4 regions of the Micromonospora sp. NPDC048947 genome follow, and region 2 is predicted to be linked to each of the others. Evidence: riboswitches for the same ligand, from Rfam matches in the RefSeq annotation. Region 2 holds a riboswitch; each other region holds the start of a gene.
What was found. A riboswitch is a leader RNA that binds a small molecule or an ion and turns the genes downstream of it on or off. The one in region 2 is predicted to bind cyclic di-AMP.
Positions count from the first base shown of each region.

Region 1: linked by a shared signal. The riboswitch ahead of AB0B98_RS24995 (hypothetical protein) and the one ahead of AB0B98_RS04755 (NlpC/P60 family protein) in region 2 are both predicted to bind cyclic di-AMP.
Region 3: linked by a shared signal. The riboswitch ahead of AB0B98_RS06180 (C39 family peptidase) and the one ahead of AB0B98_RS04755 (NlpC/P60 family protein) in region 2 are both predicted to bind cyclic di-AMP.
Region 4: linked by a shared signal. The riboswitch ahead of AB0B98_RS10280 (hypothetical protein) and the one ahead of AB0B98_RS04755 (NlpC/P60 family protein) in region 2 are both predicted to bind cyclic di-AMP.

Region 1 is NZ_JBEZFO010000019.1:50,083-52,276, forward strand. It holds gene AB0B98_RS24990 (YibE/F family protein) at 1-500, shown strand, start outside; cyclic di-AMP (ydaO/yuaA leader) riboswitch at 667-797, shown strand; gene AB0B98_RS24995 (hypothetical protein) at 802-1,821, shown strand; gene AB0B98_RS25000 (carbonic anhydrase) at 1,878-2,194, opposite strand, start outside.
Region 2 is NZ_JBEZFO010000002.1:300,966-303,159, reverse strand. It holds gene AB0B98_RS04755 (NlpC/P60 family protein) at 1-865, opposite strand, end outside; cyclic di-AMP (ydaO/yuaA leader) riboswitch at 879-1,014, opposite strand; gene AB0B98_RS04750 (peptidoglycan recognition family protein) at 1,250-2,194, shown strand, end outside.
Region 3 is NZ_JBEZFO010000003.1:150,619-152,812, reverse strand. It holds gene AB0B98_RS06180 (C39 family peptidase) at 49-897, opposite strand; cyclic di-AMP (ydaO/yuaA leader) riboswitch at 1,131-1,272, opposite strand; gene AB0B98_RS06175 (hypothetical protein) at 1,557-2,194, opposite strand, start outside.
Region 4 is NZ_JBEZFO010000005.1:231,627-233,820, forward strand. It holds gene AB0B98_RS10280 (hypothetical protein) at 1-953, opposite strand, end outside; cyclic di-AMP (ydaO/yuaA leader) riboswitch at 1,010-1,141, opposite strand; gene AB0B98_RS10285 (cation diffusion facilitator family transporter) at 1,260-2,177, opposite strand.

The sequences.
Region 1 (2,194 bases), on a different contig from region 2:
CCCAGGCGGCCACCGTCACCGAGCTGGCGAACGCCAACCCCGGGCTGACCCGGTTGCAGCTGTACCGTGCCGCCACCCGGGTCGGCCGCGCGCACATCGCCTCCACTGTCAACACCATCGTGCTGGCGTACGCGGGCGCGTCACTGCCCCTGCTGCTCCTGCTCACCGCCGACGCGCGGCCGATCGGGCAGATCCTCACCAGTGAGTTCCTCGCGCAGGAGATCGTCCGCAGCGCTGTCGCCACCCTCGGTCTGATCGCCGCCGTGCCGCTGACCACGGGGCTGGCCGCTGTGGTGACCGCCGCCGGGCGCAGCGCTGCCGCGGCGTCCACCGACGCTCCCGCGCCCCGGCCCCAGCCGGACCGCAGCGAGGCACTGGCCGCACTCAGCTCACCGCGAACGGCCGGCTCCGACGAGCCGGACCGGACGCGGACCGCACCCCCATCCGAGGCCACCGACCGGTGGCCGGAGCCGAACAGGAGCACGGATACGACATGGTGACACTCCTCAGCGTGACCAGATCGGGCATCCACCCTGAGAACCACGTCACTGGTCACTCAACGCTATGGCGAAATGACGCTTTTGGTCGGCATCCAGGCGTAGCTCAGGCGGTCGACTCTCGGGTAACCTCGCTGCCGGTTACCGATGAAGGCGCGAAGCGGCGCCTGCGGTGCCACCGCCCAATCGCCAACCGGCGAGCCGGGGACCCAGGTGCCTGGGGTGAATCCGCGTCAGCGGTAGGGGCCACTTCCGCCCCGAACCCGTCAGCTAACCCGGTCGGCGGTCGACGGAAGGGAACATTGTGACGGCACCCCTACGCCGCTGGTTGACACCCGTGGTGGCCGTGATCGCCGCACTGACAGTGCTCGCCGGGCCGCTCCCGGCGCACGCCGCCCCGACGAACCCCACACCGTCCGGGCACGAGGAGGACGGCGAGCCCAAGCTGCTCAACGACGTCATCGAGCAGGCCAACCGCGACTACTCCGCCGCAAAGTCCAAGCTGGACAAATCCAAGAAGCGGCAGGGCGAGTTGGCGGCGGAGGTCAACCGCGCCAAGGCCGACCTGGACGCCTTGGCCCCGCAGGTCGGGCAGATCGCCGCCCAGGCGTACCGGACCGGCCGGATCGGCGCGGTCGCGATGCTGCTGGAGAGCGAGGCTCCCGACTCGTTCGTCCAACGCGCCGGGATGCTCGACGAGATGAACATGGTCAACGAGAAGAAGCTCTCCGAGGTCAACGAGGTGAAGGCCCGCGCCGAGCAGGCGAAGCTGGCCCTCGACACCGAGGTCCGCGAGCAGCAGAAGCAGACCGCCCTGATGGCGAAGCGCAAGAGCGAGGCCGACAAGGCGCTCTCCCTCGTCGGCGGCAAGGGCTTCACCGGAGGCCTGGTGGACGCCACCTCCAAGGTCGCGAAGATCGGCCCGGGTCGCACCGCCGACGGTGACTGGAAGCCCCAGTCGTGCAGCGAGAATGACCCCACCACGTCCGGCTGCATCACGCCGCGCACGCTGCACGCGTACAAGGAGGTCAAGGCGGCCGGCTTCAACCGGTTCGTCGGCTGCTACCGCCCCGGCGGGCCGTGGGAGCACCCCAAGGGGCGCGCCTGCGACTGGTCGCTGCAGAAGAGCGGATTCTCCCCGTGGCACAACAACGACACCCGGACGTACGGCAACAACGTTGCCGCGTTCCTCATCCGTAACGCCGACCGGCTCGGCATCTACTACGTGATCTGGAACCGGCAGATCTGGTTCCCGGCCACCGGCTGGAGTTCGTACAGCGGGCCGTCGAACCACACCGACCACGTGCACATGTCACTGCTCTGACCCGCACGATCCCCGTCGAGGGCCGTTCCGCGTGATGCGGAGCGGCCCTCGACGCGTCAGACGGTGGCAGGCGCGGCCGGGTCGGTCGAGGCCGCGGTCTCCAACGCCGCCAGGCCGGCCGGCACGGCGGCCACCGGGCGCACCGCGCCGGCGGCCAGCCGGTAGGACACACCCACCACCGCGCACCGCCCCTGCGCCACCGCGTCGGCCAGCACGGGCGACTGCCCGAGCAACGTCTCGACGGTCTGTGCGATGTGGATGTCGACGATGCCGTCGATGTCGTCCACGCCCTCGGCCGCGGCTCGGCGCAGGCTGGGCAGAACGGCGTCGACCACCGCGCCCAGATGGCCACTCGGCGCGGCGCCGGTCGAGG
Region 2 (2,194 bases):
TCTTGGTGACCCGGCTCTGGGCGGCGGCGTTGTGCGGCAGCGACACGCCGGCCTTCGCCCAGGCGGCCAGCATCAGCCCGGAGCAGTCGTACGAGTTCGGGCCCTCGGCACCCCAGACGTAGGGCTTGCCGATCTGCGCGCAGGCGAACTTGACAGCGGTGCCCGCGGCGCCGCCTGGGTAGCTACCCGGGCAGGGCGCCGGACGCAGCGGACCGCCGCCACCGTTGCCGTACACCTTGAGGCGCAGCTTCTGCAGGCGGTCGATCTCTTCGTTGATCTGCTTCTTCTTCGCCGCCAGCTGAGCCTCGGTGCGGGTCAGCTGGGCCACCATCTCGTCCAGCGGCGCCTTCTGCGCGGCCAACTGGTCGCGCAGGTCGGCCACCTGGCGTACGTCCTTCTGCTGGTTGTGCGCGAAGCGGTCGAGCATTTCGAGCTGGCCGACCACCTCGCTGGGCGACCGGCTGCCCAGCACCGCGTTGACGGTCGAGACGTTCTCACCCTTGTAGGCGCGTACGGCAAGGGCACTGACCTTGTCCATCGCGGCGTCGACCTGGCGCTCAAGCGGAGTGATCCGGGCGGCCAGGGCGTCCGCCTGCTTGCGCTTCGCGGCGAGGTCGGTGCGGGTGGCGTTGTGCCGTTCAATGATCGGTTCGAGCTTGTTCCAGTCGGCGTCGATCTGGCGCTCGATCTCGGCGACGGACGGGTCGGCGTGGGCCGCCGTGGCACTGCCGGTCAGGACGACGGCGATGCCCGCCAGCGCGGCGAGAGCGGTGGTGAAGCGGGACCAGCGTGGGCGCGGCACTATCGGCGTCGGGCCGGCTGATGCCGACCGCTCGGACGACGGCCGCGGGGCATGGAGTGCCACCGGGGTCTCGTACTCCTTCTTCCTGACCGCCTACCGGGTTAGCTGACGGGTTCGGGCGGGAAGTCGGCGCCCTACCGCAGTGGCTGCGGATTCACCCCGAGGGACCTGGGTCCCCGGTTCGCTCGGAAACGACTCGGCGGTGTCGGTCCGTTACCGCCCGGGCTGGGCGGAGCTGCTGTCGGCCCGACGAATGACCAGAGTAGAGACGCCTGTTACCAATCCGCAACCCGTGCGGCAGTGACACTCCGTACCGATTGGACGAGGTCACCGACCGTGTGTGAAGAATTCTTTCCCTCTGCTTCGATGGATGGAAAGGTATTGACGTGACCTCCCGGACGGCGCGATGGTGACCTGACCTCACTCCGCGAGAATCTAGGGGGTTCGATGCACCATCCAACCCTGTCGACAGGCTGGCGCGCACTGCTCGCCGCCACCGTGGTAGCCGCCGCGACCACGGTGCCACTCTCCGTCGGCCCGGCCGCAGCCGCGCCCACCACCGACCGCCAGCAGCAGTACGCCGCAGCGGCCAGCGAGTACGGCGTGCCGGCCGTCGTGCTGCTCGGCGTCTCATACCTGGAGTCCCGTTGGGACACCAACGCCGGCACACCGAGCACCAGTGGCGGCTACGGCCCGATGCACCTGACCGACGCGCGGCACGTGGCCGCCCTCCCCGGGCGCGGCCACCACGACGCCGGCGCCGAGGACCCGCGCGGCGACGACTCCCGTCCCGCACTGGTGCCCGCGCCCCGACCGGTCGAGGCACCCGCGCCGTCCACCGCCGCGTTGCAGACCGTCGACGCCGCCGCCACGCTGACCGGCGCCACCCCCGAGGCGCTGCGCACCGACGCGGGTCTCAACATCCGGGGCGGGGCCGCGCTGCTGAGCGCGTACCAGAGGGATCTGGGCGCACCGGTCGGCGCGGACACCGACCCGGCGGCCTGGTACGGCGCGGTGGCCCGCTACTCCGGCGCGGACAGCGCCGACGCCGCCGCGGCCTTCGCCGACGAGGTCTTCACCACCATCGGCGCGGGCCAGTCCCGGGTGACCGACGACGGCCAGCGGGTCAGCCTGCCGGCCCGCGCGGTGCGGCCCGAGCGTTCCTGGTTGGACCGGCTGGGCCTGCGCCGCCTGGCCCGCCCGGACGGGGTGGAGTGCCCGCGCAGCATCTCGTGCGAGTGGATCCCGGCGCCCTACGAGGCGTTCGGCGACGGGGACTACGGCAACCACGACCTCTCCGACCGGCCCGCACGGCAGAAAATCGAGTACATAGTCATCCACGACACCGAGGCGAGTTGGGCCACCACCCTGCAACTCGTCCAGGATCCGACC
Region 3 (2,194 bases), on a different contig from region 2:
GCCGGCCCCTTGTGGGGGACGGCGCCCGCGGCGGTCAGCGTGCCCGGGTCAGGCGGAGTAGCCCCGGCTGGTGATCCAGTTGGCCAGGTCGATCGTGGTGATCCAGTACGACGGGTCGGCCGGGTTCGCCGAGTCGGCGATCCGCACGGTGCGACCGTTGTCCTTGTAGCCCACGACGGCGATGTAGTGCCCGCCGCCGTAGGAGTGCCAGCCGCCGTCGGTGTCGGTGGCGTCCCCAACGACGTTGGCCACCACGCCGCGGCCGTCGGTGATGGCCTTCACCACGTCGGCCTGGAGGCGGTCCATCTGGGCCGGGCTGGGCGCGCCGGGGAACATCCGGGTCCGGTACGGGGAGCCCTTCACCTCGGCGTTGAGCACCCGGGTGGTGTCCTCGGCCGAGTTGGTGCCCATCTCGGTGGTGCCCAGCTTGGCGCCGAGCTGCTCCTGGGTGCGGTCGATGCCGGCGGCGCTGAGCGCGTTGCGGGTGGCCGCCGGACCGCAGTTGTAGTAGGTGTTCTGCGCCTCGTAGTCGTAGTCGAGCACCTTCGTCGCGGGCGGCTTCGGCGGCGTCGGCTTACGGGTCAGGTCCGGGTTGCTGCTGGCCTTGGCGGCGGGGGACGCGGCGCTGGTGGCCGGGGCGGCAGTGGTCGGGGCGGCGCTGGCCGAGGGGGACGCGTCCCGAGCCTCGCCGCGGGAGGCGGCGACGTCGCTGCGCATCTCGGCGACAGTGGTCGCGGTGCGCTGGCCGGCCGGGGCGTCGTCGGCAGTGGTGAGCAGGGCGCCGGTGGTGGTGGCGATCGCGAGGGCCGCGGCCGAGGCGGCCACGATCTGGTACGGGCGCTCGGTGGCGAGGCGGCGGAGCTGACGCTTCAGGGTGTGCTTCACGGGGTCCTCCACGGATCGGGGGGAGAGCGGCACACCGGGGCCGGACCGGTATCCGGGCAGGCGCCAGCGCGCGGACCGTGGTCCGCGGATGGTGAACCGCTCAGGGGAACGCCCGGCGCGGCCGGGCGGGGAAGGCGATGACCCGGGGGGTCAGCTCACCGTCACTGGACGAATGAGCGGGTGCATCGCCGCGCCGTGGAGGCAAGGGAACAACCGAGGGGTGGAAAGGTGCTGCACGAGGAGTTGACTCCTTCCGACACCGCCTACCGGGTTAGCTGACGGATTCGGGCGGGAAGATCGCCCTACCGCGGGCCGTGGCTCGCGGATTCACCCCGGACTTACTGGTGGGTCCCCGGTTCGTTGATCACGATTAAGCGGGTCGATGCGGCGTCGCCTCTTGCGATCGGTTACCGCATCGGACAGGACGACAGTACTGGCGGCTCCGCGCCCTGCCAAGCCAGGTTCACCTGCGTAAACCCCAATCGGTGAGACAATTTCTCCGCGTATTGCCGATGATGTGACTCGATGGGACAACCGGTTACGGCGACGCCTATGGGCGACAACCGGACAGGCCGCAGAGAATGCGACCAGAATCGCGGGAACAATCCCGCCGATCGCGTCGGACGTCCTAATTCACGATTGGGTGACCGGCCTCACATCACGGATTGGGCTCAACCCACCCGGGCCGGGCGCCACAGCGCCACGACGGCGGGACGCAGCGCCCCGGCCACGGTGCGGCGCGCGGGGACCACTGTCGGGCGGAGCCGGGCCGCCGCCGCGTACGCCTCCTCGGCGAGGGCACGAGCCGACTCCGCGGCCAACTCGGCGTCGCGCCAGGCGGCCCGCTCACTGTCGGCGGCCACCTGGTAGTCGGCCAGCCGCGCATCCCTGACCACCCGGCTGATCAGCACCTCCTGCTCGACCGGGTGTCGCCGGGGATCCCAGCAGCGCCGGTGCCCGAACACGTCGCCGAGCTGCGCCATGGTCAGGTCGCCCCGCCAGTACGCCGCCATCGCCGCCCGGTGCAGATAGCGTTCCCGGGCGGCGTACTCGGCGGGGGTGTGCGGGGTCTGCGGGGTGGGCAGCGCACCGGCGCCAGCGAAGCGACGCGCGGCGGTGTCCGCCTCGTCGTACCCGATCCAGGCCCGCTCCAGCTGCTCCTGAGCGGTCAGCCAGGCGGCGCGTCGCCTCCTGGCTGTGGTGGCCGCGCCGGCCGCGGCGACGGCCACCTCCTCGGCGTAGCGGCGCCTGTCGACAGCCTCGGCGGCGGCCAACTCCCGAGCAGTGGGCCCGGCCGGGAGCGGGTCGT
Region 4 (2,194 bases), on a different contig from region 2:
CTGTACGACTTCCACCCGCTGCTGGGCAGCCAGATCTGCCGGTACCAGATCACGTAGAGCACGGCGAGCCGGTCCGCGTTGCGGATGAAGTACGCGGCCAGGTTGTTGCCGTAGGTCTTGTCGCCGCCGGTGGCGTTCCCGCCGAAGCCGCCCTTCTGCGCCGCGAAGTCGCAGGCCCGGCCCTTCGGGTGTTCACCGGAGCCGCTGGGGCGGTGGCACGAGACGTACCGGGTGAAGCCCGCCGCCTTGGCCTGGTTGAGCGCGTGCAGGGTGCGCGGGGTGATGCAGCCGCTGGCCGGCGTGGGGTCGTTGACGCTGCACGACTCGGAGGGCCAGGAGCCGTCGGAGTTGCGCGGCGCGGCAGTCGCGTTGGCGCTGGAGGTGCCCCGGTTGGAGCCGGCATCGGCGGTGGTCTGCGGTCTGGGTGTGGTGGCCACGGTCAGGGCCCGTTCGGCCTGTTCCTTGCGCTTGGCCATCACCGCTACCTGTTTGCGCTGTTCGTTGATCTCGCCGTCCAGGGCGACCCGGGTGCGGTTGGCCTTGTCCTTGCTGTTCAGCAGGTCGCGCAGCACCCGGTCCTCGTTGGCCGCCACCGCGTCCAGCGCCGCCGCCCGGTCCATGAAGCCTTCCGGGGTGTTGCTGTTGAGCAGCGCCGACATCGCACCGAGCCGGCCGGTGCGGTAGGCCACTTCGGCGATCTCGCCGACCTTGCCGTTGCGCTGCTCGATCTCGACCTCGATGGTCTTCAGCTGGGTGGCGAGCTGCTTCTGCCGTTGCACCGAGGTGTCCAGGGCGCGCTTCGCGTCCAGGTAGCCCTTGCTGGCCGCTTCGAGCTGGGCGCGCAACGCCGGGGTGCCGCCCTCTTCGTCGGAGTCGGGTGCGGCGGCCCGCAGGCCGGTCGGGGGAGCGGCCGAGGCGGTGCCGGCCGGAAGCGCGACGCCGAGGGCGAACATCGCGACGATCAGGGCCGCCAGTCGGGCGGCGGGTGGTCGTGCTGGTGCCACTGCGCATGTCCTTCCGTCAGCCGCCGACCGGGTTAGCTGACGGGTTCGGGACGGAAGATCCCTACCGCTGACGCGGATGCACCCCAGGAACATGGTTCCCCGGTTCGCCCAGCTGGGCGATTAGGCGGCGACCGCCACCGGCGCCGGGAGGGCGCCGCCTGGTGGAGGCCGGGACCGAGCCTACCGGTGCCGGTGGGGCTGCTGCAGCCAATGTGACGGACGGTGCGTGCGTCACCACGGAAAAGTACGACTCCGTCACCATTCGATGGAGCCGCAGGCTCCAGAAGCGGCGCCGGGCTCGATCTGCAACGTCGCGTGCTCGATGCGGAAGTCGTCGTGCAGGGCCGTACGCGCCGCGGTGAGCACCGCGCCGACCTCCGCGCCGGGTGCCATCGTCAGGTGGGCGGAGGCCACCTCCATGCCCGAGGTGAGCGTCCAGACGTGCAGGTCGTGCACCTCGACGACCCCGGGGACGGCGGCGAGCCGGTCGTGCACGGCCGTCACCTGGAGGTGCTCCGGGGCGGCCTGCACCAGGATGCGGATGGCGGCGCGGGCCAGCCGCCAGGTGCGCGGCAGGATGAACACGCCGATGGCGACCGCGACCAGGGGGTCGGCCCACCACCAGTCGGTGACGGTGATGAGCAGGGCCGCGCCGATGACGCCGAGCGAGCCGAGCAGGTCGCCGAGCACCTCCAGGTAGGCGCCCTGGAGGTTGATGCTCTCCCGGGCCCCGGCGCGCAGCAGCGCGAAGGCGGCGATGTTGGCGAGCAGGCCGAGCACTGCCACCGCGAGCATCGGGCCGGCGATGACCTGGTGCGGGTCACCGAAACGGCGGATCGCCTCGATCACCACGTAGATCGCGACGCCGGAGAGCAGGACGGCGTTGGCCAGCGCGGCGAGCACCTCGAGCCGGTAGAGCCCGAAGGTGCGCTGCGGGTCGCCGGTGGCCCGCCGGGTCGCCGTGATGGCGGCGAGCGCCATCCCGATGCCGAGCACGTCGGTGAACATGTGCCCGGCGTCGGAGAGCAGGGCGAGCGAGCCGGTGTGCAGGGCGACCACCGCCTCGACCACCATCAGGGTGGCGAGCAGGCCGAATGCCGCCCAGAGTCGACCTCGGTGCTGGTGTGCGGCATTGGCGACGGACCCATGGTGGTGGTCATGACCTGCGCCCACGAGAACCACCTTCCGCC